2 linked regions of the Selenomonas sputigena genome follow. The protein of the gene in region 1 interacts with the protein of each later gene in a pairwise test. Links are inferred from orthologs where the notes say so. Each region holds a gene or a part of one and is shown on either strand. Other genes may lie near its edges. The genes, in order: eno and rpe.

Region 1 (15,640 bases):
CCGCCCTTTCGTGCAGCAAGGGCGCGGCGCACGGCTGCGTCTTCCAAGTCGGGCAGGAAATCGCCCGCGCCGAAGGCGTCGACGCCGCGCTCCTCCTCCGCCATCAGCCGCTCGCGCACCTTTTCCTTCAGGTAACGCTTGAGCCCCAGGTACATCTCCTTCGCCTGCTTCTCCTCTGCCGCGTCCTGCAGGACACCCGGCTCCCACGCGTCGTGCGACGGCACCTCGATGCGGCGAAACGCCTGCCCCATCGCGTTCTCCTTGATGAGGAAGATCCCCGTGAAGTCGATGCCGCTCGGAAACCCCTTCTGCTCGAAGAGCTTCATGCCGATGTGGCGCGACATGAGGATGCGGCGGTTCAGCCCCTCGCCGCGCGTCAAAAAGAGCGTTGCCGCGCCGTCGGGAAAGCCATACTTCGCACCGTATTCTGCGGCACGAAGCTCGATCCTCTGCGTCGCCTCATCCTCGCCTAGAAGCATGCGCGCGTAGCGCTGGATCATGCGGTTCTCCTCATAGTATTCCTTGTGATGCGGACTGCCAGCCGTCTTTTCAACGGGAAGTGAATCCGCGTAAAGGCCGAGGCTCGTCTTCGTGATGCGGTGATCGCCGATCTCCACCTCCAGGTTGCCCAGCCATATCGCGAGAAGGAAATTGTCGAGAACGGCGCGGATCATCTCCTGCTCCAAGCCCTCGATGGGCACGAGTCCCATGATGAAGATGTCCGTGCCGCTCGTGCGCCGCCGAAAAGCGGGATCGAGCGTGAAGATGTCCAAGAGCGCCTTCTTGTTCTCGTCGCTGTAATAGACCGTGCCCGTCGTCCATCGATCCTTCTCGTCCCTGTAGGAGACGAGCTTCGCGACGCCCGTATACGATTCCACGCCGTCTTTGTCCAACGAGGCGAAGAACGCCGTGCGAAGCTCCGAGCAGCTATAGACGACCGCCTTGCCGATGCCGAAGCTGCCGCCCGCGTTCTCCTCCTTCTGCACGGAAAAACCCTGCTCCTTGACGAGTCCGCTCCAAAGCGAACCCTTCTCGCCCGCGAGCGCCCCCTCAAGCCCGCGCGTGCGAAAATCGCTGATGCGAAGGACAGCGATGCGCTCCGCCTTGAGGACATCCGCCGCACGCTCGAACGCCTCGCGGCACTTCTTGTCGTCCCGATTGCTGAGGAAGCAGCGCTCCAGGATATTCTGAAAATCCTCGCGCCCCGGAAACTTCTCGCGCGGGATGTCAAACGATTGAAAGGAAACGAGGACGGCGCCCTCAGCGTCATCTCTTCGCGCGTCGAGCGAGTTCTGGATCGTCTCGCGCACGAGGTAGTGCACCGTGCGTATGCCGAAGGAAACGCGTGCGAGGTCGTTGTAGCCGACAAGCTCGCCGCTGTCGTTTGCCGGCGCACGCCAGCCGCCCTTCTTCCTGTCCATGAAAGGAAACAATTTTTCCACCTCATTCCTATACGTTTCCTAGTATAGCAAAGAGACCGCCCAGTGACAATGCGTGAGGTGCGGCCAAAAATTAACAAAAGCTAAATATTGCAAAAATTTACCTGCGCCCTCTTGCATATACGAGCCAATATGCTATAATAAAGGTGCGGCAGGTGGACTAAGCGTCATCCCGCCTTTAGTGCCGTACCTTACTAACCACCAGAAGGAATCATCGCGTATGGTTCCTCCTGGTGGCAATATAATCGAATCCCGCCAGGGGTTCAGGCTGCAAGGCCAACAAGAAAAGAACAGGCAGCGAGCCTAGGCTCGCTGCCTGTTTTCTTTCGCTTTCTTTCCTTTTCCAGTATTCTCAATTTCTGGTATTTTCCCGCAACTTTTTTGCACCTGTGCGGGAATTGTGCTATAATTAGGCTCGTGCGGCAGACCGCACGGCTTCATACATTTCATCATTTCTCAGATGCGGCATATCTTCTCACAACGTGCCGCACAAAACGAAAGGAGTCTTTTCCATGCCAACAGCAGCAAAATCGAGCGGCGCAAGAAAGACCGCCGTCCCAAAGAAAAGCAGTACCCCCTCGCGCACGCGCAGGGCTTCGAACGTCGCCTACATCTTCTTCAACTGCGACGCCGAAAAATCCCACGACTCGATGAATATCTTCTACAACCACGAGATCTACCGCGACACACAGGCCTCGCGCAAGGCTCTTTGGCAGAAGGTCAAGGAGGAGCAGGATGCCTCGCGCATCGAAATCGCCGAAGACGATCTGACGAGCGTGCGCACGGCAATTCTTGAGAACGACCCCGCCGAAGCGAGCCGCTACATCCGCTTCGGCGCGATCGAGACCTTCGTCTGCCACTGATTCGTCCGCGATTCCCATACGGCCAAACGAGAAAAGCCCAAGAGCCGTCCCTAACGGTCATCCTTGGGCTTTTCTTTTTCAGGGATATCAAGCTCCTCGGCTTTCGTCTGCGTCGTCGGCACGCCCTCGGGCGTGAGGCTCGGCGCATAGCGCCAGCTCTCCTTGATCCTCTTGTCCAGACGCTCTTCGAGAAGTCGGCGCTCCCTCTCGTCGGTGATTTCCGGCTCGAACTGCCACGCTTGGACGCCCGTCACGCGGCCTTCCGGCGAGATGTCCGCAAAGAACTGCACATGCCCTCGGTACGCAGTCTCCTTCTCGGTCAGGCCGCGCTTCGTCTCCTCACGCAGCACGGCGGGCTTGTTCGGCTTACGCATCGCAGGATAGTCGCGCTTCTTCGGCGGCTTCGCTTTTTGACCCTCGACTGGTCTTTTCTTTGCCTCACTCGGCGACTTCAGCGCTTCTTGTGAAGGCGGCTTCCAAGACTCGGGAACGCTCTCCTCTTCCGTCGCCAACGTCTCATTCTCCACCCGCGGCTTCTCCTCCGCCAGTAGCTTCTCCTCCGCAGAAGGCGAAACTTTCGCGGCAGCCTCATCCGAGTCCGGCACATCGAGCCAGGTGATTTCCTGCGCCGTGTCCCAAAACGACTCCTCATGCGGCAAAAGAAGCCCCGCGATGCCAAACGCGAACATATGCAGAAGAACGGCAAGAAGCACGACAGTCCCCCAGCGTTGGCGTACGATCACAATCATCCCTCCCCACACGTTTCGTCCTTTCATTATAGCACACGAACACCAATCACACGGCAAAAACTATTGCACTTTATTCAGTATTCGCGGACGAGATTCTTCCCTTTTGGAGCAAAATATAGTATCATGAAGATGAGTAGATATTTCTCCTTTATATTTTAGGATAAAAAACTCAAAATTATTCGTCGAATATAAAACGATGCTCGAAACACTGCATCAAGTAAGATGATAGGCGGGTAAAATGATTCATATACCTATAAAAAAACTAAAAAACGGCATGATCACGGCGCAGAGCATATACAATCCGCTCGGCGCCAGCTACCTGACGAAGGGCATGGAACTCAGTCCGACATACATCGAGCGTCTGGAGAAAGCGGGATTTGACGGCGTGACCGTCACCTCCCTGGATCCCAAGCTCAAGCTCGCGCCGCCCGATGATATCGTGCAGGAAAAAACGCGCATCTCCGCCATACAAAACGTGGCGACGGCTTTCCATAGCGTCGAGGAGAACGGCACCTTCGACCCGGCGCCGCTGCAGGGCATTTCGGAGAACATCCTGCAGGACATCATCGCACAGCAGAAGAACCTCGTGCAGCTCACGGACATCCGCCTGCACGACACTTATACCTTCGCCCATTCGGTCAACGTGGCCATCCTCTCGTCTCTCCTCGGCGTGCTTCTGAAGCTTTCCAGGGAGGAGCAGCTAAAGCTCACGCTCGGCGGTCTCCTGCATGACATCGGCAAGATCACCGTACCCTATGAGATTCTCACGAAGGCCGGCCATCTCACAGACGACGAGTGGAGCGTGATGCAGGGACATCCGGAAGCCGGCAGGCAGCGTCTGAAGAAGATGTTTCCCAACGACACGCTGCTCTCCACCATCGCCCTGCAGCACCACGAGCACATCGACGGCTCGGGCTATCCCAACCATCTGAAAGGCGAGCAGATCCACCGCTACGGACGCATCGTCGCCATCGCTGACGTCTACGACGCCCTGACGAGCGTGCGCCCGTACAAGAGAGCCTATACGCCATCCGTCGCACATCGCCTCATGGCTACATGTTCGCCCGGGCATTTCGATCTCGATCTCTTGAAGCTTTTCTTCGACAACGTCGCGATTTACCCCGTCGGCACGATCCTCAAGACACAGGATGGCTACGCCATCGTGAAGAAGGTCGAATTCGGCTATACGCTGACGCCCGTCGTCTGCGTCTTTGCCAACCGTGAGGGCAAACTTCTCAATGCCCCCAGCGACCTCGATCTGAAAGAAGCGCCAAAAGGGATGCTTGATGGTGTGATTTCCGACAGCGAGCTGTACCATTTCATCCACAACATCAACGTCGATCCGGCCATCTTCCTCCAAGAAAACACAGAGAAAGAAGACGCGTCACAAGAAAATACTGAATGAACTACGGCGCATTTCAAGGTGTTCCGCCACTGAAACCGGGGTGTTTTCTCCATGATACGCTTGAAATCGAATCAGCTCAAAACCGGCATGGTGACGGCGCAAAGCATCTTCAATGAGAAGGGTGCCGCCTTTCTCGTACGTGGCACGCCGCTGACTGATCGCTACATCTATCGGCTTCGTCAGCTCAGCGTGCCCGAACTTCACGTCACATCGCTTTCTTCTAATTTTCAGCTGCAACCGCCCCCTGACATCATCAAGGAGCACACGCGCGTGCAGGCCGTCGAAAACGTCGCGGAGACCTTCCGCCAGGCGGAAAAGTATGGCCAGTTCAACATGAGCCTCATGGAGCGATGTGCCGATCTCCTCGTATGCGACATCATGTCGAAAAAGAAGAATCTCGTGCAAATCACAGACATTCGTCTGCACGACTCCTACACATTTTCCCATTCAGTCAACGTCGCCGTCCTCGCGACGATGCTCGGCAATCTCTGCGGCTACTCCAAGAGCAAGCTGCAGGTCATCACGCTCGGAGGACTCCTACACGACATCGGCAAGCTCGCCGTGCCCACATCCATCCTCAACAAGTCTGGCGCCCTGACGGCGGACGAATTCAAGATCATCCGCCGGCATCCAAGTGAAGGGCGCAGACTCCTCAAGGAATTGAAGTCGCCGCTCGCCTCGATCCTCGCCATCATTGCAGTCCAGCACCACGAGCACCTTGACGGCTCAGGCTATCCCTACCATGTGCGCGGCAAGTCCATCCATCCGTACAGCCGCATCACCGCCATCGCCGACGTCTACGACGCGCTGACGAGCGTGCGTCCTTACAAGAGGGCATACAAGCCGAACGTCGTCTATCAGATGATGATGAAGAACTCCCCCGGTCACTTTGACATGGATCGCCTGCGCCTCTTCTTCGACAATGTCGCCATTTACCCCGTTGGTACAGTCATGAAAACACAGCTCGGCTACGCCATCGTCAAGAAGGTCGTCTTCGGCCACACGCTCGCCCCCATCGTCATCGTCTTTGCAGACAAGAACGGTAAGCTTCTCCCAAAACCCTTCGGCGTAAACCTCGCCCACTGCCGCCGCGATGCCATACATTACGTCATGGACGACGTGGAACTCTTGAACTTCATCCGTCATACAGGCATCGACCCCGCCGTATTCCTTGACGACGATCTTCGCGCGATGAAGGACTATCCGCGCATGGGGAAGCATGAAATCTGAGTTGATAAAGGCATACAAAAAGACCCTGCCGCCCGGCAGGGTCTTTTTGTATGCTCTTATGCCTCGCGCAATTCTGCGCGGGCAAGCTTGTACTCCGTCTTGTCGAGAACTGCATGAAGCTCCTCGTCGGAGATCATGCGCTCCATCTTGAGGACAGCGATGTTCTTTCCGAGATCGACCTCGGCGGCCGCGCCGTCGATGCCGTTGAGCATACGCTCGACGGCGTTCTTGCAGTTGTCACAGTGCATGCCCTCGATATGCAGCACCTTCTCGCCGATGACGTCGTGATAGAGCTTCTTCTTCGGGCCGCCCTCGATGCTGCCGCCCCCGCCGCAGCACGCACCGCCGCCGCCGAAGTGGCGCACCATGCCGCGCACAGCGAAGAAAAGCGCCGCCAAGAGAACCGCTCCCAAAATATACGTTGCCATGATTTCTCCTTCTTTCCTTACCAAAGGGCATTGCCCTTATATACCATGCTATCGCTCTATTTTACCCGCGCTTTATCGACTTGTCAATAGTGATTCTTAGTGTTGGCAATATGCTTTGAGACGAAAACAGCCTCCCCGTCGGGGAGGCTGTAAATCTTGAGAATCACTGAAACTTTCCGTTCAAATTCACGGCAGAGGCACGTTGAAGGCATTCTTGCCCGCGAAGACGGCGTTCTTGCCCAGCTCTTCCTCGATGCGCAGAAGCTGGTTGTACTTCGCGACGCGCTCGCTGCGGTTCGGTGCGCCCGTCTTGATCTGCCCGGCGTTCAGCGCGACGACGAGGTCGGCGATCGTCGTATCTTCCGTCTCGCCCGAGCGATGCGATACGACGGCCTTGAAGCCCGCGTTGTGCGCCATGGCAACGGCGGCGAGCGTCTCGCTCAGCGTGCCGATCTGATTGACCTTGATGAGAATGGCGTTCGCGGCCTTCATGTCGATGCCCTTCTTGAGGCGTTTCGTATTCGTCACGAAGAGATCGTCGCCGACGATCTGCAGGCGGTCGCCAAGCTCCTTCGTGATGAGCTGCCAGCCCTCCCAATCCTCTTCATCAAGCGGATCCTCGAGAGAGATGATCGGATACTTATCGACGAGCTTCTTCCAATGCTCGACGAGCTCTGCCGTCGTGAAGACCTGACCGGACTTGGGCTGCTTGTACTCGCCCTTCTTCGATCCCTTCCATTCGCTGGCGGCCGCGTCCATCGCGAGCACGAAATCCTTGCCGGGCTTGTGGCCTGCCTTCTCAATGGCACGCATGATGTAGTCGATCGCCTCGTCGTCCGACTTGAGGTTCGGTGCGAAGCCGCCCTCGTCGCCGACGCCCGTCGCATGGCCGTCCGCCTTCAAGAGGCTCTGCAGTGCATGGAAGACTTCCGACGACCACTGGATGCACGTGCGGAAATCGGGAGCGCCGACCGGCATGATCATGAACTCCTGCACGTCGATGCTGTTCGCCGCATGGGCGCCGCCGTTCAGGATGTTCATCATCGGCACGGGCAAAAGGCCGCCCTGGCTGCCGCCCAAGAAGCGATAGAGCGGCGTTTCCTCGCTCGCAGCGGCCGCCTTCGCCGCCGCCATGGAAACGGCGAGGATGGCGTTCGCGCCGAGCTTCGACTTGTCTTCCGTGCCGTCCGCTTCGAGCATCGTGCGGTCGACGAGAGCCGTATCCGCAGCGTCGACGCCGACGACCGCCTTGGCGAGCGTCGTGTTGACGTTCTCGACCGCCTTCAGGACGCCCTTGCCGAGGTAGCGAGCCTTGTCACCGTCACGCAGTTCAAGCGCTTCAAACTGGCCCGTCGATGCGCCCGACGGCGACGCCGCACGGCCGAAGCTGCCGTCCTCCAGAACGACATCGACTTCCACCGTCGGATTGCTGCGCGAGTCAACGATTTCGCGTGCATGGATGCATTTGATCTTGCTGTTCCTCATCGTATCCACTCCTTGTAAATCTAATGAAACACTATACTCTTAGCTTATCACGAAAGCGGCGGATGTCAAGCCTTTTGCTGAAAGCAATTCGCATTTGTCGCCGCTTTCATAAAAAAAAGCGCACGGGCTTCGTCCTGCCCGCACGCTTTTTCCACTAGCCGAAGCCGTACAGGCACAAACATGCCTGTATTCGTATCGGTTTAAGCAAGCTCCAGCATCAGCGCCATCTTGAAATTCTTCACGGCACGCACATAATGTCTGCCGTTCTTCGCGAACTTGAAGTTCTCGCCCGCGTGAACCGTGTACTCCTTGCCCTCGTAGCCGATGACGGCCTCGCCTTCGAGCGCGAAGACGAGAGCCTCGCCCGGTGCCGCGTGCTCGTCGAGCCCCGTGCCCGCGCCGAAGCTCATGAGCACGAACTTGAGGTTCGGGCTCTGCACGAGATCCATGTTGACGATCTTGCCCTCCTGGCACGGCAGAAGCTCTGCCAGCTGAAATACCTTCTTGTCCTCGATTGCCTTGTTCATGGTCTTTCCCTCCTGCAAACTGATCTCAAGATATACGGCACCGCGCTCAGTCTTGACGCCCACGGGCGTACCGACGGGCACGACGAAGAAATCTCCTGCGGCGAGCGGCGTATTCCCGCTTTCCTCGACCGCTTCCATCGCGCCCGAAGCGACGTACCAGAGGCGGCGACGCTCGTAGCTCTCCGCGCTGATGTCCGTCGCCTCTGCGAGCGAGAACCAGACGACGTTGTTGCCGCCTGCCGCGCTGATAGCTTCCGACACCGTGCAGCCCGAGACGGGCGCCATTTCCTCGGCGGGGCGAAGCACCCTGCCTGCCTGACCTTTCATGGCTGTCATCTCCTCTCTTTTTTCCTAGTATAGCACAGGGAAATCTTCACAGCGGGAACATTTGTTACAGCTTTTGAGAAATTTTCTTATTTCTCAAAGGCAGCCGCCGCAAGATCTCTTGCGCGAGGAAACCCGTGGCAGATCCCGTGAAAACGGCCAGAACAAAGAGCATGGGCGCATAGTAAAAGACGTCGAGCGTGCCGAGCCAGAAAGCGGCGGCAAGAAGCTGACCCACATTGTGCGAGAGTGCGCCCGCGACGCCGAGCAGCGCGAGCGGCACGCGCGGGGTCGCACGCAGCAAGAGGACGCCGACCGAAAGCGCCAGAAGGCCGCCCGCAAGGCTGAACGACAGCGCGGGCAGGCTGCCCGCGAAGACCGATCCGAGCACGATGCGCAGGACAAGCAGCAAGAGCGCTTCCCTCGCGCGAAAGAGACGGAGCGCGGCGACGGTCACGATGTTCGCGAGACCGAGCTTGAAGCCCGGCACCGCTGCGACGAGCGGCAGGCGAAGCTCGACGAAGAAGAGCATCAACGAGAGTGCGAGGCAGATGGAAAGAAGCGTCAGCCGCGCCGCCCCCTGCTGCGCCAGACCCGCTTCCTGCGCTCCCTCTGCGCATATACGCGCCCGCGCCTCGGACGCACCCTGCCGAACGCCGCGCTCTCGCCGCGCGCCCCTCACCTCGCCACCGCGTCGGGCACATCGGCCTCGCCCGCTGCCTTGCCCGCGCTGCCCGATTTCGCCCAGCGAATCTCCAAGCGATGCGGCAGACAGATGATCGGTGCGCCGTCCCCCTTCAATTCGCCTGTATGCACGCAGATCTGATCGGGACAGTCAGCGCTCTCGATGCGGATCGTGCCGCCGCCCGTCGCGATGACGTTCTCGTGCTCGCCATAGGGCACGCGAATATGGCGCTCCTCCTGCAGTTCCTCCTGCGTGAAGCGATAGATCACCGCGCCGTCCTGCACGACCTCGACCGCGCCCGACTCCGATGCGTCTTCGCCGCGAGAAGCGGCTGCGAAGAGCCACGCGCCCGCCGCACCGAGCAGGAGCACGGCGAAAAGAGCGAAGAGCCGCGCCTTCTTTTCCCCGTTCATCGAATGACCTCCGCTTCTCCCGTCAGCCCCTCGCCCGCCGAGAAGCGGTCAAGAAGCCCCTCTGTAATCCACACATGACCATCCATGCCGACGAGCACCATCTCAAAATCCTGCCGCTCGCGCCAGAAAGCGGCGGCGCGTTCTGCGCCCATGACGAAGAGCGCCGTCGAAAGCGCGTCCGCCCTGCCGCCCGATTTCGCGATGACAGTGGCAGAAGCAAGGCCGCTCGCCGCAGGTGCGCCCGTAGCTGGATCAAGGATGTGCCAATAGCGGTTTCCTGCCTCATCCGTGAAGAAGCGCTGGTCGATCGCCGAGGTCACGACGGCGGCATCCGCGACCTCGACCGTGCCGAGAAGTGCTCCACCGAAAGGATTCCGAAGCCCCACGCGCCACGGTGTGCCGTCCTCGCGCATGCCGACCGCCTCGATGTTGCCGCCGAGATCGAGGAGCGCCAAGCGCACGCCGCGCGACTTGAGCTCCGCCGCGACAAGCTCGCCCGCATAGCCCTTCGCCACCGCGCCGAGTTCGACGCTGCTGCCCTTTTCGAGCCGCGCCGTACCCGCCGCCTCGTCGAGCTTGAGCTTTCCCGCTCCCGTCAAGGCACGCGCCGCCTCGATTTCCTCTGCCGTCGGCACGCGATGTGCGCCGCCCGAAAATCCCCAGAGCTTGAGGAGCGGCAGAAGCGTCACGTCGAGTGCGCCCTTCGTCTCCTCGCGCACCGCCTCGGAGAGGCGCAGAAGCCGCATCGTCTCAGGCGCGAGCGCGACGCTCTCACCCGCGCCGCTGTTCAAGCGCGCGACATCGCTACCCTCGCGCGTCGCGCTCCAAAGCGCGTCAAGCGCGAGAAGGCGCTCCTTCGCCTCCCGCGCCGCCTCGGGTGCACCTTCCCCGTAGACCTTGACCGTCATCTTCGTATCCATCGCGAAGAACTCCTCGCTCGCCTCCTCTGCAGCACGGGAAACGTCGCTGGAAGCCGCGCTCTTCGTCCGCTCGGGCAAGCATCCCGCCAGAAGAGAAGCGACAAGAAAAACGAGCAAAAGGCACAGGGCAAGATGCCCTGCGCCTTGAGTTTTCCGATTCCGCAAGAGAACCATGTCACTTCTTCGCTTCATCGAGCGCCTTCGTTGAAGCCTCGATAAACTGCTCGTAGGAGATCGTCGCACCCGAGATGGCATCGACCTTGCCCGGCTGCTGGCGCTCGACGAGCTGTGCGCCGTAGGCCGCATTCGCCTTGACGGCGTTCTGCGCCTTCTTGTAGTTCTGCGCGTCGCTAACCTGGCCGTTCTTCTTGCCGTAGTCCTCGCCCTTCAGCGTGCCGTCCTTGTCGATGCCGAAGTACGTCGCGCTCTCGATCTTGTGATCCTTGATCGTGATGGCAATCTTGCCGTGGCCGTACTCGGAATTCTCGCTGCTCTCGCCGTTGTACGTGCCGTCCTTCGCCTGTGAGAGGTCGATGTCGGCGATCTTCTTGACGGCGACGCCCTGCGCCCCGCTGTCTTTCGGCTCGTTCTTCGCCGCATCGTCGCCGCAGCCCGCGAAGAGCGCCGCCGCGAAGGTGACGCCCAAGACCAGCGTCAGAGACTTCCTGCTCAACTTCATTGTTTCGCCCCTTCCTTCAGCTTTGCCGCCGCCTGCTCCTCGGCGCTCTTTTCCACCATGCGCCCATGCTCGATGATGACGCAGCGCTCCGCTGCCGCGCCAACCTCGGCGGAGTGCGTGACCGTGAGGATCGTATGACCTTCCGCGTGCAGTTCGCGGAAGATCTTCATGACGAGATTCTGATTGACCTCGTCGAGGTTGCCCGTCGGCTCGTCCGCGAGGATGAGCACGGGATAGTTGATGAGAGCGCGCGCAATGCAGACGCGCTGCTGCTCGCCGCCCGAAAGCTGGCTCGGCAGATGGTCGGCGCGGTCAGCAAGCCCTACGCGGTCGAGCGCTTCGAGCGCTTCCTTCTTGTCGGGGATGCTGTGATAGTACTGCGCCGCCATGATGTTCTCGATCGCCGTCAAGTACGGGATCATGTGAAACTGCTGGAAGACGATGCCGATCTTGTCGCGGCGCAGAAGCGTCAGCTCGTGGTCGGAGACTTTCGTGATGTCGATGCCGTCCAGAAGCACCGTGCCGCTCGTCGCGTGATCCATGCAGCCGATGATATTCATGAGCGTCGTCTTGCCCGAGCCGGAAGGCCCCATGACGGCGAGCCAATCGCCCTTTTCCACCTTGAGGTTGACGTTGTCGAGCGCCTTGACCTTGCCGCCGTAGGCCATCGTCACGTCTTTCAATTCCAATAGACTCATAAAACCCTCCTACTCTCCCCGCAAGACGATGGCGGGGTCAACGCTCGTCGCGATGCGCACGGGAATGAGGCTCGCGACGCCCGTCACGATGACGGACAAGACGACGGCGAGCACGGCGATGCCCGGAGCAAAGGCGATGCCGCGCGAAAAGACGTTGATGCTGACGCTCTGCGCGAAGAGGTAGCCGAAGCCGCTGCCTAAAAGGCCGCCGACAAGGCCGAGCACGCAGCCTTCGCCGAGAAACTCCATGACGATGTTCACATTCGAAGCGCCGAGCGCCTTCTTCAGACCGATCTCGCGGCGGCGCTCCGTAACCACCGCCGTCATCGTCGTCGTCACGCAGATGAGCGTCAAAATGAGGACGATGATCGTCACGAGAAGTATCAGAACTTCGAGCTTCTTCAAGACGTTGAACTCCGAGTGCGCGATTTGCTGCACCTCCTGCGGCTCGATGCCGATATTCGCGGTGCGAATGGCGTCCTCGACGGACTTCAAGCTGTCGCCGTCGGCGACGACGCTGAGCTGTGCGAGTCCGACGGCGCCGGGCTTCTCGACGATCTTTTGCAGCTCGTCGAGATTCAGGAAAGCGAACTGCTCTTCCTTGCCGCCCGTCGAGACGATGCCCGAGACGGTGAAGGAGAGCATGGCCTTGCCCTCACCCGCGCTGACCGATACGGTCTGGCCGATGAGCTTGTCCGTATCGCGTGCGATCTTCGAGGCCATCTCTGCGCCCAGGAGGATCTCGCGCTCGCCCGCCTTCGGGTACTCGCCCTTGACCATCCAATAGGGGCTGACCTTCTTGATTTCCTCGAAGTCCGTGCCGCCCGTCAGGACAGGCTGCTTGTTGACCTCAAGGCGCTCGTAGAGAAATGGTGCGAGACCGACGACGTCGCGTCCCGCCAGCGCCTCACGCGCCTTCTGCAAGGCGGCGGAGTCGAAGGTCTTCGCCTCGCCCGCCGGCAAGAGCAGCACGTTCGCGCCGTAGGCGCGGAACTCGCGCCCGAGCTGCGCGGGCACTTCGCGGTAGACCGTGATCATGCCCGAGATGATCGCCGCGCCGACCGCGACCGCCAGGAGCGCGACGAACATGCGCGACTTCTGGCGGAAGAGCGCCCGCACGATCATGCGCAGAAACATTTCGAGTATCTTTATTCTTCCTGCCATATCAAATCACCTGCCATGAAGGACGCTTGCGGGCTGCAAGGAGAGAAGCATGCGGATGGCGGGCAGGCTGCCGATGAGGAGCATCAGAGCCATGAGTCCGCCCACGATGGGGATGACGACGAGATTGTTCGCAATGTTTGAGCCGAAGACCGTCTGCCCGATCGCCTGCGCGAGCGCCAGGCCGCCGAAGTAGCCGAAGAAGCCGCCCAAGGCGCCTGCGATGAAGATCTCGGCGAGCACCATGAGTACGACGGAGAGGTCGGTCGCGCCGAGCGCCTTCATGAGGCCAAACTCGCGGCTTCGCTCCATGATGTTCGCGCTGACGAGGTTCGACACGCCGAGCGCCGCCGACAGAAGCGAAAGCCCTGTGATGAGCAGCATGAGCATCTGCGTCTTTTCAAGAATCTTGCCCTCGGACTCGGCGATCTGCCGCACGGGCTGCGCCGAAGAGCCGGGAATCGCCTCCTCGATCTGGAAGGCGATGGAGCTGACGTAAGCCGTGCAGTACCAGATCTCGCGCTCCTTCTGCGAAAGGCGCTCGGGGTTCTCCGCCGCCTTTCGCGCAAGATCGTTTTCGGGCGTCGTGACGGCGGAGACTTCGATCTTGTCGATCTTTCCGGCAGCGCCCAGAAGCTCCTGCGCGAGCGCGAGGTTCACGGTCAGAGCGTCATCCTCTGCGCCGCCGCCCGTGACGATGCCCGTGATCTTCAGCGTCCTTTCCGCGCCGTCCTTCGTGCGATAGGAAACCGTATCGCCGGGCTTCAGCCCCAGAGCGTCCGCGAGCTTCACGCCCGCCAGCGCCTCGTCGGGGCTTTCCGTCGGCCACGCGCCGTCGATCTTCCACCACGACTTCATTTCCTTCTCGCCCGTCTGCATCTTCTCGCCTGTCGGCAGTTCAAGTTCGTGGTCGAACCACGTGCCCATGATCGGCACATTCTTGCCGTCCGCGAGAGCGACTTCGCCCGAAAGTTCGGGCGCGAAGGCGACGATGTTGTTCGTCCAGAAGATCGTCTTGATCTTCGCCGCATCCGCCTCGTTCAAGTATTCTTTGCGTCCGCCCTCAAGGCCGTAGACGTCCTGCAGCACGGAAGCCGTCTTCGGCGTGACCGTGATGTTTGCGCCGTAAGCCTTGAGTTCCTGATTGACCTTCTCGCCGATGTCGAACATGACGTTGAGCATGGCGGCGGCCAGCGATACGCCGAGAGCCGCCGTCAGCGCGATGAGGAAGAAGCGCTTCCTCTGGCGAATCAGCGCGCCCTTTACCATCTGCCAAAACATTGTATCCCTCCTTCACGCATCAGCGGAACACGTCGCGTGCCTTGTCCAAGGCGTCCTGCGGCACGCGCAGCTTGCCGTCCGCCACGCTGTATTCGAGCGGTATGGGGTTGCAGCCGCCCTTCGTGCCGATCGTCGCCTTGTTCATCATGACGTCGCACAGGCGGCAGATGACCTGCCCGTCTTTTTCGTAATAGCCCGTCGGACCGCAGATCTCGCAGGCGTCAAGCCCGACGCCGTAGGAATTGCCGCCCTTCAAAATCACGATGTAGCGCACCATCTGGCCGCTCGCCGTCTGATAGACGAAGCGGTGCAGATGTCCGTCGTTGACCACCGAGAGATCCACGTCGACGAAGCCGTCAACCGCCGTCACGGGGACAGCGGGCACGAGTTCTTCCTTGCGGTTCGCATAGCTCGCGCCGAAGCTCGACAAGAAGACCATGCCCGCGAGAAACAGCACCGTCGCCGTGCCCCAGCGCCTCTTGTGCATCGCCTGCATGATCATGCGGCGGTACTCGGCGGGATTCGTGCCGGCAGGACGCGCCGGCTTCTTCTGGGAGAAGAGCGTCAGCGGCACGAAGAGCAGCGCGAAGAAGATGATGAAGATGAGCCACGACGAGTGGTCGATGATCGGCGCCATGATGGAAAGCAGCGCCGCGCTGTCGAGGATGTGCCGCGCCATCAGCACCTGCACGAGGAAGATCCCCTGCTGGATGAACATGGCGCCCGCCTGAATGACGAAGACGAAAAAGAGCCGCCTCGGGTTGAGCGCCGCCGCCGCCTTGTAGGCGACGAAGGAGCTGACGACGCCGAAGAACAGCCCCGCGGCAAAGCCCGCGAGCTTCACGGCGACCGTCTGCGTCATGTAGTCGCCCGCCGCCGAGATGATCGTGCCGACGGGGATGAGCCAAAGCTCCATGCCGTGATAGAAGAAGAGCAAGACGCCGATGACGCAGGCGGAAACCTGCAGCGGGCGCGAAAGCTCCTCCTTCTGCCCCGCGCCGCGCGCGAGCATGGCGACGAGCACGACCTCGGCGATCATGGCGAAGGCAATCGCGCCGGCTTCAGCGACCTCGCGGCTCACGGCATTTCGCGTGCCGACGCGAGCTGCCACGATGGCGACGGAAAGCCAGAAGCCCCAATGAATCGCAGTGTTATAATTGCGGCGATACTTTTCGAGCGGCAGCCGCCGCAGGATGGCGAAAAGGATGCCGAGCGGCACAGCAAGCGTCAGCACCTGCTCCATCGCCGGCACAAACTGTTGCAGGAACATCTGCAGCATATTCTGCACCTCACTTTAGCTATAGGAATATGAAAGCAAAGCCCACCGCCACCCATTGGATGGTGGTGGGCTTA
Region 2 (15,671 bases), 950 kb from region 1 along the record:
CGTGGTGGAATGCGATGAAAGAGGCTAAGCTGCACCTGCTGCTGCCTCCGCTCGGCATCCTGCTGCTGGGCACGGGCGTACTGCTTCTTGCACATCGTCTGACGGCGGATCTTTTGCTGCTGCCCTGGCTTGCGGCAGTCATCGTCGGTGCATTCTTCACGCAGTTCATTTTGGGCAGACGAGATGGAACGGACTTGACGCTTTTCCCTGCAGCCATGCTGCTCGCAAGTCTCGGCCTCATCATGATCGGACGCTTGAAGCCCGCGCTCTTTTTGACACAGATGCGTTGGCTGCTGCTCGGTCTGATCGTTTATCTTTTCCTCGTCTTTCTTGGAGAGAGGGTTCTTCGCCTCCTTTCCTATCCATATCTTCTGGGCGTGTTCTGTCTTCTGCTCCTGTGCTCGGCGCTCTTTTTCGGCACGGAGATCGGCGGCAGCCGCAACTGGATCGTCTTCGGCCCTTTCGCCGTGCAGCCCTCGGAATTTGGCAAGATCGTCATCATCATGTTTCTTGCTGCCTATCTGACGGAGCATCGGGAGGTATTGACGCTGCCCAGGCACAGGCTTCTTTGGCTGAAGCTGCCCGTGCTTCGCTTCATTGCGCCGCTCCTTTTAATCTGGGGCATCGCCATCTTGATGTTCGTCGTGCAGCGCGATCTCGGCTCGGCTCTGCTCTTTTTTGGCATAGCTGTTTCCATGACGTATATGGCTACGGGTCGAAAATCTTATGTGGCGCTTGCCTTCGCGTTCTTTCTGGGCGCAGCCGTGCTCAGTTACTCGTTCTTTTCCCATGTGCGCGTGCGCTTCAACATCTGGCTCGACCCTTGGAGCGATCCTTCGGGCAGCGCTTATCAAGTCGTGCAGTCCCTCTTTGCGCTCGGCTCGGGCGGCGTTTGGGGCGCGGGTTTTGCGCACGGCCATCCCAATTTGATTCCCGAGGTGCATACGGATTTTATTTTTGCGGCGATTGCGGAAGAACTGGGGCTGCTCGGCTCCCTAGGCGTCATGCTCGTCTTTGCCCTGTTTTTTTATCGTGCCATACGCATCGCGCTCGCCTGCCGGGAAGAGACGCGCATGCTGCTTGCCGCCGGTATCGCAGTCGTGTTTCTCCTGCAGGCTTTCATCATCATCGCAGGCGTGACGAAATTCTTACCGCTGACGGGCATCACGCTTCCCTTTGTAAGCTACGGGGGCAGTTCCATGATCGCCAGCTTCATGCTGCTCGGCATTTTGACCGTGCTTTCCAAAAAGGAGAATCGACATGGTTGAGCGAAATAATACAAGGTATATCCTGCGCACAGCCATCATCCTGCTCTTGTCATTTTCCTGCTTGGCGCTTTATGTCGTCTATCTGCAGGTCTGGGAAGCGGATCGGCTCGCAGAGCATCCTCTGAATCGCCGCGCGGCTCTCGCCGAGGACAGCGTGCTGCGCGGCAGCATCCTTGATCGAAAGGGTGAAGTTCTCGCGCTCAGCCCGAATGTGGGCGAAAGGCGCTACCCTTACGGGCGGATCATGGAGCCGGTCACGGGCTATCTCGATGATACGATCGGCAGCACGGGCATCGAGGCTTATAAGGGGGCAGAGCTTTCGGGACACAGCCGCCTTCTCGGGCGATTAGGGCCGCTCGCGCAGATTTTCTCTTCCTCACGCGGCGACGACGTCTATCTGACGCTCGACGCTGCACTGCAGGAAACGGCATACGAGGCGCTGGGAGAACGGCGCGGGGCTGTCGTCATGCTCGATGCGGAAAGCGGGGCGGTTCTCGTGCTCGCATCGCGTCCCTCGTTCGATCCGTCCGATATTCAAGCGCAGTGGGACAGCCTGAGGCAGGACAAGGAAAGTCCGCTCGTAAACCGTGCGCTGCAAGGTCTTTATCCGCCTGGATCGACCATCAAGCCATTGATTCTCGATGCGGCGTTGGAAAACGGCGTTACGAACAGCAAGGAAGTATTCGACTGCACGGGAGCGCTCAAAGTGGGGGATTCGGTCATCCACGAGAGCCACGGCGCTGTGCACGGCAGGATCGATGTGGAGCACGCCTTGATTGAGTCCTGCAACACGACGTTCGGCTCGCTTGCGCTGCGCCTGGGTGGCAAGAAACTGGCGGATGCCTTCCGACGTTTCGGCTTTGAGGAGACGGCGCAGGGCGAATTGGCGGAGGCGGCAGCGCATCTGCCCGACTTCGCTTCCCTCGGGCAAGGAGATACGGCTCAGATCGGCATTGGGCAGAGCACGCTTCTCGTCACGCCGCTGCACATGGCGCTGCTCGCCGCGGCGTTTGCAAATGACGGCATCATAATGAAGCCCTACATGGTTGAACGTGTCGTGACACCCAACGGCATCACACTCGAACAGCATCGAAGCGAGAAGTGGTTCGAGGCTACGACGGCGGCGCGCGCCTCCTTGATTCATGGATTCATGGAGGAGGTCGTGCAGGAAGGCACGGGCACGGCGGCGGCGCTCCGTGGCGTGCGCGTAGCGGGCAAGACGGGCACGGCGGAAAATTCGGGCGAGGATCATGCGTGGTTCATCGGCTCGGCGGAAATAAAAGGTCGAAAGGTGGCTTTTGCCATCCTTGTGGAAAACAGCGGCGGAGGCGGCACAGAAGCTGCACCAATCGCACGGAAGCTGTTGGAAAAGTTGCAAGATGATTAGGAGGCAGTGCCATGGAACAACGCATTTTAGGCAATCGCTATGAGCTTGTGGAGCTTGTTGGAAGCGGCGGCATGGCTGATGTATATAAGGCGCACGACAAACTGCTCGATCGAACGGTCGCGGTCAAGGTGCTGCACGCCCAATTCGCGAGTGACGCCGAGTTTGTAGCACGCTTTCAAGCTGAAGCACAGGGAGCCGCGAAGATGTCGCATCCCAACATCGTCAATATCTACGATGTCGGGCAGGAGGGAAACGCCCACTACATCGTTATGGAATACGTTTCGGGGCAGACCCTGCGCGAAGAGCTTGATGCGGGCGGACGCCTGCCCGTTGCCACGGCGCTCGCCATTGCGCGTCAGATTGCCGAGGCTCTGCATCATGCGCACAAGAACGGTCTTGTCCACTGTGACATCAAGCCGCACAACATCCTCGTGATGGAGGACGGGCGCATCAAGGTCGCCGATTTCGGCATCGCTCGCGCCGTGAGTTCGGTCACGTCGACGTATACAGGCAACATCGTTGGCTCCGTGCATTATTTTTCGCCTGAGCAGGCGAAGGGCGCTTCGATCACGCCGAAGTCAGATGTCTACTCCCTCGGCGTCGTTCTCTATGAAATGCTCACGGGCGAGTTGCCCTTCACTGGTGAAACCCCCGTTGGCATCGCCTTGAAGCACTTGCAGGAAGAGCCTCTTTCCGTCTGCGCCATCGACCCGTCGATTCCGCCATTCGTCGAGGCTCTCGTTGCGGAATTGATGGCAAAGGATCCGAATCGGCGGCCCGACAGTGAGACCGTCGTGCGGCAGATCGCGCAGGATGAGGCGATGCTTGGCGGCTCGGCATCGTCGCTGCTCGATCCCTATGCGACGCAGGTATTGCCGCGCGTGCGTGAGGCCGAGGTCGATTCATCTCTTTTGTCAAGACACGGGCAGGAAGAGCAGCCTTCCGTACATGTTCCGGATGCCGGGCATGGCGGTGCAGCGAAGAAGGCATACCGCTCCAAGGCCTTCCTTTTCATTCTGTTCCTCGTATTGTTTTTTGGCTTCTTTGCAGGCGCATTCCTTTCCTATGGAAAGTTTTGGAGCGGTGCGGAAGTCGTCGTTCCCGATGTGACGGGACAGACGCTGGCCGTCGCCAAGCAGAAGTTGGAGGACAAGAAACTGCGCGTGGACATCGCGGAGATGTACGATTCCAATATACCGGCAGGGCAGGTCGTCAAGCAAGATCCCGAGGGAGGTTCGAAGGTCAAGGAAGAGCGCCTCGTGACCATCTACGTGAGCAAGGGCGGCGAGGAAGTCAGTATGCCGGAACTCAAGGGGATGCAGAAGTCAGCGGCAGAGAGCAAGCTGACCGGAGCGGGCTTGAAACTCGGCGTCGTGACGGAAGAGTTCTCCTCGCAGCCTGCGGGGAGCGTCATCGGACAGGACCCGCGTGCGGGATCGAAGATCAGCAAGGGGCAGGTCGTCGACCTCGTGATCAGCAAGGGCGAGCGGCCGCGCAAGGTCTCCGTGCCGAGCGTTGTCGGCGGCGCGGAATCAAGCGCCAAGGAAGCGATCAAGAACCGCGGACTTCATGTAGGCTCCGTCACGAAGGAAGCGAGTTCGCAGGCGGCAGGCACGGTCGTGCGGCAGAGCCCGGCGGCAGGCAGCGAGGTGGAAGAAGGTACGGCGGTCGACCTTGTACTTGCCGCCGAAACGGAAAAGAAGTCTTCGAAGACGAAGGAGCGCGCGTCGGACGACAATGCAGGCGACAAGACGCCGAGCAAGGACGCAAGCGGCGGCAAGTCGAACCGCTAGCAAGTGGGAGAGGAGGCCGGTTTGTTGCAGGGAAAAGTGCTCAGAGCGCAAAACAGTTTCTTCTACGTGGCGACACGAGAAGGACTTGTGGAGGCGAAGCTGCGAGGCCGCCTGAAAAAGGAGCGCATTGCCGTCGTGCCGGGCGATGACGTGGAGCTTGAGCTTACAGAAGGCGGCGCGGGCGTCATCGAGCGGCGCTGTGAGCGAAAGAGTCTTTTGCGCCGCCCGTTGGTCGCCAATATCGATCAGGTCGTCCTCGTCTTCGCCGCACGCGAGCCGGATATCAATCCCGTGCTCATCGACCGTTTTCTCGTGCTCGCCGAGTGGTCGAAGATCGAACGCATCGTCCTCTGCATCAACAAGATGGATTTGTTAGAGGGCGATGCGGCGGAGATTCCTGCCCTCGCCGCGCTCTATCGCGAAATCGGCTATCCCGTATGCCTGCTGTCCACTGTTACAGGGGAAGGCGTGGCAGACATGCAGTCTCTTGTCGAGGGAAAGACGAGCGTGTTTGCCGGCTCATCGGGTGTGGGAAAATCCTCTCTCTTGAACTGTCTCGCGCCGGGCATCGCCCTTTCTACGGGCGCTGTCAGCGAGAAGATCAAGCGCGGCAGGCATACGACGCGAACGGCGCAGCTTCTGCCGTTCGCCGGAGGATTCCTCGTCGATACGCCGGGTTTCAGCGCTACGGAGCTTGCCGAGATCGATCCTTGTGCGCTCCCGGGGCTTTTCCCTGAATTTCGCTCCTTTTTCGGCGCTTGCCGATTTCAGCCCTGCACGCACAGCCACGAGCCGGACTGCGCTGTCAAGGAAGCCGTGCAGGCGGGAAAGATTGCAGACTCGCGCTACGCCTCCTATTTGGAAATGCTGCAGCAGAGTGTACAGAGAAAGAAGGTATATCGATGATTCAAGTGGCGCCGTCGATTCTCTCGGCGGATTTCGCGCATCTTGCCGATGAGGTGCAGCGCATTGAAACTGCCGGGGCGGAGTACGTCCATATCGATGTCATGGACGGCGCTTTTGTGCCGAACATCACGTTGGGCGCTCCCGTCGTGAAGTCGCTTCGCAAATGCTCTGCGGCGGTTTTTGATGTGCATCTGATGGTCGAGCGTCCGGAAGCGCAGATCGCTTCCTTCGCCGAGGCTGGTGCGGACGTCATCACCTTTCATATCGAGGCGGTGCGTCATGCCCATCGCCTCGTACAGGAGATCAAATCTCTCGGCTGCCGGGCGGGCGTCGCGCTCAATCCTGCGACACCGCTCGTCATGCTCGAAGAACTTATGGCAGATATCGACATGGCGCTCATCATGACGGTCAATCCGGGTTTCGGCGGACAGAAGTTCATTCCGTCGATGCTCGAAAAAATCGCGCTTCTGCGTCATACGGCAGAAGAAAATGATTTCGCTCTCGACATCGAGGTCGATGGTGGCATCAATGCCGAGACAGCGCCGCTCGTGAGAGAGGCGGGGGCGAACATCCTCGTCGCAGGCTCTGCCGTCTATGGGGCGAGCGATATAGAAAAAGCGATTCAGGCGATTCGTGGCTAAAGGAGGAGGAAACGCGAATGGAAAAGGCGGTAGTGCTGCTTTCGGGCGGACTTGATTCGACGACCTGCATGGCCGTCGCAAAGGAGCAGGGGAAAGAACTTTATCCCATCAGCTTTGACTATCATCAGCGTCACAGCATCGAGCTGGAAGGCGCGAAGAAGATTGCAGCTTTTTACAAAGTGAAGCGTCATCTGATCATCGAGACGAACATGGAAGCGATCGGCGGCTCGGCGCTGACGGACGACAGCATCGCCGTGCCCGAGGGCGACGTTTCGCGCACGTCTGTTCCCGTGACCTACGTGCCTGCAAGAAATCTGATCTTCTTGAGCTATGCGCTCGGCTATGCCGAAACCATCGGCGCGCGCTCTGTCTACATCGGCGTCAACAGCGTCGACTATTCGGGCTATCCCGACTGCCGTCCCGAATTTATCCGGCATTTTCAGGCCGTCGCGGACTACTCGACGGAAGCGGCCTCCGAAGGAAAGCGCATCGAGATCGTCACGCCCCTGCAGAATTTGTCCAAAGCCGATATCGTGCGCTTGGCGACGCGTCTTGCCGTGCCGTTGGAGCTTACGCACAGCTGTTACAGCGGCGGTGAAAAGGCGTGCGGCGTCTGCGACAGCTGCAAACTGCGCCTGCAGGGCTTCGCGGCTGCCGGCATAAAAGACCCGATCGAGTATGAAAAACGCTGAAGAAACGATGATGAAAGACATACAGAAAAGCGCGGATATGCGCGGCATCGACATACAGCATGTCGGCATCAAGGACGCCCATCTGCCGTTTCGCATCAAGACGAAGGCGGGTGATTTCCAGCAAGTCACAGCGCGCATCCTCTTTACGGTTTCCCTGCCCAAGGAGTACAAGGGCACGCACATGAGCCGCTTCCTGGAAATCTTGCAGCAGTGGTGCGACAAGCCCGTAGCGGAAGAAGAGATGGAAGCCATGCTGCAGGAGGCGCTTCATCGTCTTGAAGCGGAGACGGCGAAGCTGCGCCTTTCCTTCAAGTATTTCATTGAGAAGGAAGCGCCGGCGAGCGGCAAGAAATCCGTGCTCGACCTCGATTGCTTCTTCGAGGGCGAAAAGCGTGCGGGCGAGGCGATGTCGTTCCGTCTCGGCGTCACCGTGCCTGCGACATCCCTCTGCCCGTGCAGCAAGGCGATTTCGCGCTACGGTGCGCACAATCAGAGAAGTCTGCTGCAGGCCGTCGTCGAGTTCAAGCCGCCCGCGCCGTGCATCTTCATCGAGGATCTCGCCGCGCTCATGGAAGAGCAGGCGTCGTGCCCGATCTATCCGCTGCTGAAGCGTGAAGATGAGAAGTATGTGACGGAAAAAGCATACGAGCAGCCAAAGTTTGTCGAGGACATCCTGCGCGACCTCGTGCTCGCCCTACGTCCCTTGCCCGGACTCTTTTGGTTCTCGCTTTCCTGCGAGAATTTTGAGTCGATTCACAATCACAGCGCCTATGCGAGCCACGAAGAATATGTGAATTGCGAGGCGAGGACAGCCGGCAAAGAGCAATGATCTGAGAAACTGCGCCAGGCCGCTCTGAGGAGGTGTCAAATGAAGGTGTTCTGCAAGCGTTTCATCGTACCGCTGCTGCTCGTTTTCTTCATCTCGGGCGCCGTCATCTATTCGACGGTCGACATTCATACGTTGAAAAATCTCACAGCGTTCCAGCCGTGGTCCATCGCCCTTGCGCTCCTCTGCGTGAGCCTCGGTCTGACGCTTGATGGCACGCGCCTCATGCACCTCGTGAAGATCTCGGGCGAGCACATCACGCTGGGACAGGCGGTGCAGGTGGTCTTCGGCAACTACTTTCTCGCGCTCCTGACGCCGGGGGCAACGGGCGGTGCTGTGGCGCAGCTCATGTTCCTGCGTCATGCAGGCGTACCGGCGGGCAAGGCGACGGTGCTCGTCATCGTGCGAACCCTCGTGTCCATTCTCTTCCTTATATGTTGCATGCCGTTCATCTTCCTGCACGACGCAGGCATCCTGCCCGGCGTGGACAATCATACGCTGATGCTCATCTCTGTTATCGCCTTCGTCGTCATCGCACTCATCGCGCTTGCTTTTCGCGCGAATGCGTTCGACTACATCATCCTGCGCCTGACGAAGCGATTGAGCGTGAAACGCAGCAAAAAGCTGCTCTCTTTCTATCGTGATCTCAAGATGGGCGTGCATCTCCTCGCGTCCTCGCCCAAGAGCATGCTTCGTATCTTTTTTGAATCAGGCTTAAGTCTCATGTTCATCTATGCCATCGTGCCATGTCTTCTTTTAGGACTCGGCGTGACAGATGCCGATTGGTACACGGTCATGGGGCGCATGATTTTCCTTAACATGTTGCTCTATTTCACGCCGACGCCCGGCGGCTCCGGCATCGCGGAGGGCGGCTTCGTCCTGCTCTTTGCCGATTCTGTACCGGCAGGTACCGTCGGCATCCTCGCCGTTTGCTGGCGGCTCATCGCCGAGTACATCCCGTTCTTCATCGGCCTTTACTACACGCTCAAGGTCTTTGGCAGAGATTTTATGCATCGCCAGATGGAGCAGCAGGAGGATGGCTGAGTATGCAGGCATACTGCTGAAAATAATGTTTCTTAAAGAAAATTTTTTCGTGCGCTTGCCATGATAGGAACTTTGCTATATAATTACCGATAGTAATTGTTTTCTCAAAAATTCATACAGACGTCATAAGTGTCGCCGATGTATATCGGCGAGCGATGAGAGGAAAATGGGTGAAAGACCCATGCTGTCCCGCAGCTGTAATCGGGGAATTTGTTTCCATGGGAAACGCTGGAATCGCTGTTTCTGATGAAAGTGCTGAACGCATCGGCACTTCCTGACATGTCACTGGGAAAAACCCGGGAAGACGGAAACAAACGATGATCCGAGAGCCAGAAAGCCTGCTTATGATAAGATTCATTGCTTGACTTACGAGAGATGAGGAGATGGATGCCAGGGTATATTCGTTGGCGGAATATACCCGTGGTATTTTGCGCTTGCAGGAAAAATCCGCATGTCTTGTCTTGGTTGACGGACATGCGTTTTTTTATGGAAATGCCGGATAGCTGGGCGTTTCCTTATAGAGACCGATTCTGAGGATTCGGTCGCAAATGTCTTTTTTATATGATTTTTAAGGAGATGAGGTATTGCATTGAAAGGAAAAGATTTGATACGTCGCCTGTGTCAGATGCTCATCACGCTTTTGGGCGTTACATTCTTGACATTCGGTCTGACGTATCTCGCTCCCGGTGATCCTGTAGAGATGATCCTGGAGACTGGCGATACGATGGTGTCGCAGGAAACTATCGAAAAGACACGTCACGAATTGGGGCTTGACCGTCCCTTCCATGAGCAGTATCTGCACTGGCTTTCCGGCTTGCTGCATGGCGATATGGGCATGAGCTATTCCGCCAAGATGCCGGTTGCCGAAAAGCTTGAGCAGAATCTTCTCGGCACGCTGCTTCTGGCAGGAACAGCAACCTTGATGATGCTCGTCGTTTCTGTGCCTTGCGGAGTCATCGCAGCTTTATATCGCAACCGTTGGCCGGATTATTTGATTCGCGGCGTGTCCTTTCTCGGCGTTTCGATGCCAAGCTTCTGGGTCGGCTTGCTGCTTCTCTTCGTCTTCGGTTTGAAATTGGGACTGTTCCCGATTTCGGGCGGCGAGGTCACTCTGGAAGGGTTGATTCTTCCGTCTGCAACCCTGGCGATCCTCCTGTCTTCCAAGTATACGAGGCAGGTGCGTATCGCCGTGCTCGAAGAGTTCAGTCAGGATTACGTCATCGGCGCCAAGGCTCGCGGTCTGTCCATGCAGCGCATTCTGTGGCGCCATGTGCTGCCCAATGCGTTTTTGCCGCTCATCACGCTCTTCGGTTTGGCTCTAGGCTGGCTCTTGGGCGGTGTGGCGATCGTCGAGATCGTCTTCGGCTGGCCCGGCATAGGCCGCCTGGCGGTGCGGGCGATCGAGATGCGAGACTATCCGTTGTTGGAGGGATTCGTTCTCTGGACAGCCATCTTCTACATGGTAGTCAACTTCCTTGTGGATCTGTCCTATGTGTATCTTGATCCGCGCCTGAAGAAGGGGGAGAGGCCATGAGCAAGGACGCAAAGCTCCTGCGCTTCTATTCCATATTGGCAGGGTTGATCTTCCTCACAGCGCTTCTCGCGCCCTTCATCTTGACGCAGGATCCCTATGAGTCGTCGATGCAGCAGGCATTTCTGCCGCCTTCCGCCGAGCATTGGTTCGGAACGGATAAACTCGGGCGCGATCTCTTTACGCGCGTGATTTACGGCGCGCGCATATCGGTGTTCATGTCTTTGACGGTCGTCATCCTCATCGCCGGCATCGGCTCTGCCATCGGCGTCGTTGCCGGCTATGTCGGCGGCAAGGTGGATACGATCATCATGCGCCTTGCCGATATGTTCCTCGCCTTTCCGGGCATCGTGCTGGCGATTGCCATTGCGGGCATGATGGGCGGCAGCGTGGTCAATGCCATCCTCGCTCTTGTCGCCGTCGGTTGGACGAAGTATGCACGCCTGGCGCGCAGCATGACGCTGAAGGTGCGCCAGCAAGATTATATCGCGGCGGCTGTGACGAACGGCACGCGTCCCGTGCAGATGTTTTTCCGCCATATCGCGCCCAATATCCTTTCCATCATACTGGTGACGGCAGCCGTCGATATCGGGGCGATGATGATGGAGCTGGCAGGTCTTTCGTTCCTAGGCTTTGGCGCGCAGCCGCCGACGCCGGAATGGGGACTCATGCTCAACGAAGGCAGGCAGGCACTGCAGACGGCGCCGTGGCTCATGCTGTTCCCCGGCGCCGCCATCGTCCTCGTCGTCGCCGTGTTCAATCTGTGGGGAGATGCGCTGCGCGATTGGCTTGATCCAAACAAGGCAAGCTGATGGTTTTACGATGTCTTATGATTTTAGGAGGCTGAAATTTAATGAAAAAGTGGAAGAAGTTGCTTTCTGTTGCCATGGCGGCGTGTTTGTCCGTGGCGGTATTCGCAGGCTGCGGCGGCAAAGAGGCTTCGAAGGATACCTTGCGCGTCGGCGTGACGAACTTCGCGGACTCTCTTGAGCCGACGGAAAATGCTTTCGGCTGGGTCGTCATGCGCTACGGTATGGGCGAGACGCTGACGAAGTTTGATGAGAAGATGAACATCCAGCCGTGGCTCGCAGAGAAATGGACGATCAGCGACGACAAGCTCACGTGGACGTTCAAGATCCGCGACGGCGTGAAGTTCTCGAACGGGAACCCGCTGACGGCAGAGGCTGTCAAGGCCTCCATCGAGCGCGCCTTTGCCAAGAACACGCGCGCCGCGACGTTCTTCAAGTACACGGAGATGAAGGCGGAAGGACAGAATCTCATCATCACGACGGACAAGCCGGCGCCGAGTATGCCCGGCTACCTCGCCGACCCGCTCTTCCTCATCGTCGATGTGTCGGCGGAAAAGGATCGCGACTTTGCAAAGCAGGGACCGATCTGCACGGGGCCTTACGTCTGCGAATCCTTCGTCAAGGAAAAGGCAGTCATGAAGAAGAATCCCAATTACTGGGACGGCGAGGTGCCGTTCGAAACGGTGGAGATTCCTTCGATCGACGATCCGAATACGCGCGCCATGGCGCTCCAGTCCGGTGAAGTGGACATGGCTGTGAACATCGCCCCGGGCGACGTCGGCTTGTTCAACGATACGGGCAAGTATCATGTCGACAAGATTGCCTCGCTGCGCACGGTGCTCGCGCGCATCAATGAAAAGGGCATCCTCGGCGATCCCAAGGTTCGCGCTGCGTTCATCAGCATGTGTGACCGCAAATCGTACAACGAAGTGATCTTGAAGGGCACCTTCATCGAAGGCAAGGCTCCTGTTCCTCCTTCCCTTGATTATGGTTTTGATCAGCTTTCCGACCCTAACCACTACGATATCGAGCGTGCCAAGAAACTGCTTGATGAGGCAGGCTGGAAGGATACGGACGGCGACGGCATCCGCGACAAGGACGGCAAGCCTCTGAGCGTCGACTTCATCATCTACAACAGCCGCGCCGAACTGCCGATCTATGCGGAAGCCGTGCAGGCGGACGGCAAGAAGATCGGTTTCGACGTTAAGGTGAAGACGGTCGACTACAATCTGCTCGACAAGATCGGTATCAACGGAGAGTATGACCTGCTGATTTCCAATATCATCACGGCAAATACGGGCGATCCCGAGATTTATCTCAACTGGTACTGGCGCACGAACAAGGACGGCGACAACCAGCAGAACGGTTCGGGCTACAGCAACCCCGAGTACGATGCAAAGTGCGCGGCTCTTGCTGTCGAGTTTGATCCGGCGAAGCGCCGTCAGCTCATGATCGAGATGCAGCAGATTCTCTTGAACGATGCAGCTGCGCTCTTCCTCGGCTACCCCGAGACGAACATCATCAGCTCGACGAAGATCACGGGTGCGACGATGTATCCGTCCGACTACTATTGGATCACGAACAAGATCCGCCCGGCAAAGTAAGGAGAAAGGAAGAACGATATGCTTCTTGAGGTCAAAAACCTCCATATCCAATATGCCGGCACCGAGATGGTGCATGGCATAAGTTTTTCCCTCGATTCCGGCGAAGTATTGTCACTTGTGGGAGAGAGCGGCAGCGGCAAGACCAGCGTCATACGCGCAGTCTTGGGCTGCCTCCCCCACGAGGGGCACGTGAATGAAGGCGAGATCATTTTTTCCGGCGTGAACATGCTGAAAAATACGCCGAAGATGTGGCGTGACATCAGTGGGCGCAACATCTCGATGATTTTCCAGGACAGCGGCAGCATGATGAATCCCATCCGCACGATCGGCAGCCAGTTTGTCGAGTACATCCTTGAGCACAGCTCGATGGATCCACAGAAGGCGGAAAAAGAGGCGAAGGAAATGCTGGACAAGATGCAGCTTCCGAACCCCGATACCATCATGGACAGCTTTCCCTTTGAGCTTTCAGGCGGCATGCGTCAGCGCGTCGGCGTCGCCATGGCGATGTTCTTTCGTCCGCAGCTCCTCTTGGCAGATGAGCCGACTTCGGCGCTTGATGTTACGACGCAGGCGCAGGTGGTCAAGGAACTGATGAAAATCTGCCGCGAGGACGGCACGGCCATCATCCTCGTCACGCACAATCTCGGCGTTGCCACCTATATGTCGGACAAAATCATGGTCATGCAGAACGGGCACGTCGTGGAAGAAGGAACGTCTGAGGCGATCATCGAAAACCCGCAGGCGAACTACACGAAGGAACTCCTGCATTCCGTGCCGCAGATCGGGGGTATGTCGTATGCCAGTTAAAAACGAAGAAGTCCTGCGCATCGAGCATATCACGAAGCGTTTCCCTACAGCTGACGGCCGTGCGCTCACGGCCTGCGATGATGTGAGTTTCTCCCTGTGCAAGGGGGAAACTCTCGGCATCGTGGGCGAGAGCGGCTGCGGCAAGAGTACGCTGGTCAAGACGCTCATGCAGCTTCATAAGCCGACGGAGGGCAAGATTTTCTTTCAGAACAAGGAAATCACATCTCTTACGGGAGAAGAAGCGCGGCAGAATCGCCGCAACATCCAGATGGTCTTTCAAGACCCCGGTACGGCGTTCAATCCCAAGATGAAGATCAAGGACATCCTTGCCGAACCTTTGCGCAACTTCGGACTTTTGAAGACGAGTGCAGCGGAAAAGGCGAAGGAGCTATTGAACCTCGTCGAACTTCCCGCAGAATTTGCCGAGCGTTATCCCGGCAATATGAGCGGCGGGCAAAGGCAGCGCGTCGGCATCGCACGCGCATTGGCGCTTGAGCCGGAAATCCTCGTCTGCGATGAGGCGACGAGTGCGCTCGACGTCTCCGTACAGGAAAAGGTCGTCGAACTTCTGGCAAAACTGCAGAAGGAGAAGGGCATCTCCATCCTCTTCATCTGCCATGACCTGGCGCTCGTCGCGCTGCTCACGCACCGCGTCGTCGTCATGTATCTAGGCAATGTCGTCGAAATCCTGCGCGCAAAGGATCTGCCCAAGGCGAAGCATCCCTATACGCAGGCCTTGATGAAGTCGGTCTTTCCGCTGCAGCCCAAGGGCAAGGCGGACGTTCAGCTTCTTCGCGGCGAGATTCCGAGCCCACTCGATGTGCCCAAGGGCTGTCCTTTCCAGAATCGCTGTGACAAGTGCATGCCGGTCTGCAAGGAAAAGAAGCCTGCTCGCATGGAACTTTCCGAGGGACATATCGTAGCATGTCACCTTTTTGCAAAAGATCAAGAAGAGACAAAGGGCGCCTGAAACGAATCGTGCAGTTGACGATGATATTCTTAAAAAGAAAAAGATTTTTATTATCGTCTTGTTGCAAGGAAGGCTTTGTTGTATAATTGGCAACGGTAATTATGTGACGAGCTGGAAACAAAGGGGCTTGGGACGATTTATGACATTGACCTCTCACGATCGCAAGTATCTCGCAATCGCTATGCCTGCCGCCATGGAAGGCGTATTCATGAATCTCTTGGGCATGGCGGATCTCGTCATGGTCGGCGCCTTGGGCACGTTGTCCATTGCGGCAATCGGCGTCTTCGAGCAGCCGCGTATGGTGCTTCTGACCGTTGCGCGTTCCTTTGCCTCCGTGGTCGTGCTCTTGGTGGCACGTCATATCGGGGCGGGAAGGCGGCGAGAAGCGGGAGAGGCTCTTCTGCATTCGGTGTTCATCACGATGCCGGTTCTTGCTGTCATGCACCTTGCAGCCTTTCTCTTCGTAGACGATGTGCTACTCCTCATGGGAGCAAAAGAGGAGTATTTCGCTCTTGCGCACAGCTATGCGGCGATTGCCGTTGCGGCAGTCTTCTTTCTGTCCGTGGCGACGCTTCTGCAGGCAGTGCTCATCGGCTTCGGCAATACGGCGCTCGTGCTTGCTGTCAATGTGACGAGCAATGTCATCAATGTCATAGGCAATGCATTCTTGATTTTCGGTCTCGGGCCGTTTCCGGCGCTTGGCGTCGAGGGCGCGGCGATTGCCACGCTCTTAGGCTCGTTGTTTGCTTTCCTTGCGACGCTTGTCGCGCTTTTCCGCTTGGGCATTTTTCGTGGAATGCAGAAGATTTTTCCCGATCTGCCGTTTTTGCGGGAATTCGGCAGTCTCTTTGCCGGGATTTTCGGCGAGATGGGCTGCGAGCGCGTCGGCATGGTGCTCTATTCGCGCATGGCAGTGGAACTCGGTACGATTCCCTTCGCCGTGCACAGCATCTGCATGAATTTCTGCGACCTTTACTATGGCTTTGCTCAAGGCATGGGCAAGGCGAGCATGGTGCTTACCGGCCAGTCCTGCGGCGCACGCCGCGCACATGGCTGGCGCGCCTACCTGCGTGCAGGCATCCGATGGGGGCTGGCATTCTCTCTGCTCGCCGCAGTATTGACGGCAGTTTTCTCAACTTCCATCATCGGTTTCTACGACCGCGATCCTGCGGTCATCACCATGGGAACGCCCATCATGCTCTTCGTGGCGGCAGTGAGTTTCCCCGAGGCCTTGGCGCTGATTTTTGCCGGAATCCTGCGCGGCAGCGGCAAAACGGGGCAGGTGGCGATGTGCTACTTCGTCAGCGTGACCTTCTTGCGCCCGCTCTTCACGGCATTCCTGCTTTACGTGCTCGGCCTCGGCATCTTGGGCGCATGGATTGCGCTCGCCTTT

Evidence for each region.
Region 2: the proteins of eno (region 1) and rpe interact in binary tests that used the Escherichia coli proteins (3 or more experiments, as listed by UniProt). The link is inferred for Selenomonas sputigena from one-to-one orthologs.

The regions. Positions count from the first base shown.
Region 1 is NZ_CP110383.1:236-15,875, reverse strand. Bases 5,451-8,406 are described here. They hold eno (phosphopyruvate hydratase), read right to left. Parts: upstream 7,600-8,406; coding sequence 6,301-7,599; downstream 5,451-6,300. Other genes in these bases: OL236_RS00045 (cupin domain-containing protein), read right to left, coding at 7,800-8,406; OL236_RS00055 (heavy-metal-associated domain-containing protein), read right to left, coding at 5,743-6,114; OL236_RS00060 (HD-GYP domain-containing protein), read left to right, coding at 5,451-5,686. Also shown: OL236_RS00080 (hypothetical protein), read right to left, coding at 1-1,421; OL236_RS00075 (hypothetical protein), read left to right, coding at 1,952-2,302; OL236_RS00070 (hypothetical protein), read right to left, coding at 2,353-3,051; OL236_RS00065 (HD-GYP domain-containing protein), read left to right, coding at 3,290-4,456; more of OL236_RS00060, read left to right, coding at 4,508-5,450; more of OL236_RS00045, read right to left, coding at 8,407-8,453; OL236_RS00040 (Gx transporter family protein), read right to left, coding at 8,518-9,132; OL236_RS00035 (NusG domain II-containing protein), read right to left, coding at 9,129-9,548; OL236_RS00030 (FAD:protein FMN transferase), read right to left, coding at 9,545-10,585; OL236_RS00025 (FMN-binding protein), read right to left, coding at 10,644-11,147; OL236_RS00020 (ABC transporter ATP-binding protein), read right to left, coding at 11,144-11,845; OL236_RS00015 (ABC transporter permease), read right to left, coding at 11,855-13,009; OL236_RS00010 (ABC transporter permease), read right to left, coding at 13,016-14,287; OL236_RS00005 (DUF2318 domain-containing protein), read right to left, coding at 14,307-15,566. UniProt on the Escherichia coli protein: Catalyzes the reversible conversion of 2-phosphoglycerate (2-PG) into phosphoenolpyruvate (PEP). It is essential for the degradation of carbohydrates via glycolysis.
Region 2 is NZ_CP110383.1:952,255-967,925, forward strand. What follows is about bases 4,186-7,172. They hold rpe (ribulose-phosphate 3-epimerase), read left to right. Parts: upstream 4,186-5,350; coding sequence 5,351-5,995; downstream 5,996-7,172. Other genes in these bases: pknB (Stk1 family PASTA domain-containing Ser/Thr kinase), read left to right, coding at 4,186-4,448; rsgA (ribosome small subunit-dependent GTPase A), read left to right, coding at 4,470-5,354; queC (7-cyano-7-deazaguanine synthase QueC), read left to right, coding at 6,013-6,687; folE2 (GTP cyclohydrolase FolE2), read left to right, coding at 6,698-7,172. Also shown: OL236_RS04770 (Stp1/IreP family PP2C-type Ser/Thr phosphatase), read left to right, coding at 1-28; OL236_RS04775 (FtsW/RodA/SpoVE family cell cycle protein), read left to right, coding at 15-1,268; OL236_RS04780 (peptidoglycan D,D-transpeptidase FtsI family protein), read left to right, coding at 1,261-2,655; more of pknB, read left to right, coding at 2,667-4,185; more of folE2, read left to right, coding at 7,173-7,516; OL236_RS04810 (lysylphosphatidylglycerol synthase transmembrane domain-containing protein), read left to right, coding at 7,556-8,557; nikB (nickel ABC transporter permease), read left to right, coding at 9,147-10,091; nikC (nickel transporter permease), read left to right, coding at 10,088-10,900; OL236_RS04825 (ABC transporter substrate-binding protein), read left to right, coding at 10,942-12,501; OL236_RS04830 (ABC transporter ATP-binding protein), read left to right, coding at 12,520-13,308; OL236_RS04835 (ABC transporter ATP-binding protein), read left to right, coding at 13,298-14,278; OL236_RS04840 (MATE family efflux transporter), read left to right, coding at 14,418-15,671. UniProt on the Escherichia coli protein: Catalyzes the reversible epimerization of D-ribulose 5-phosphate to D-xylulose 5-phosphate.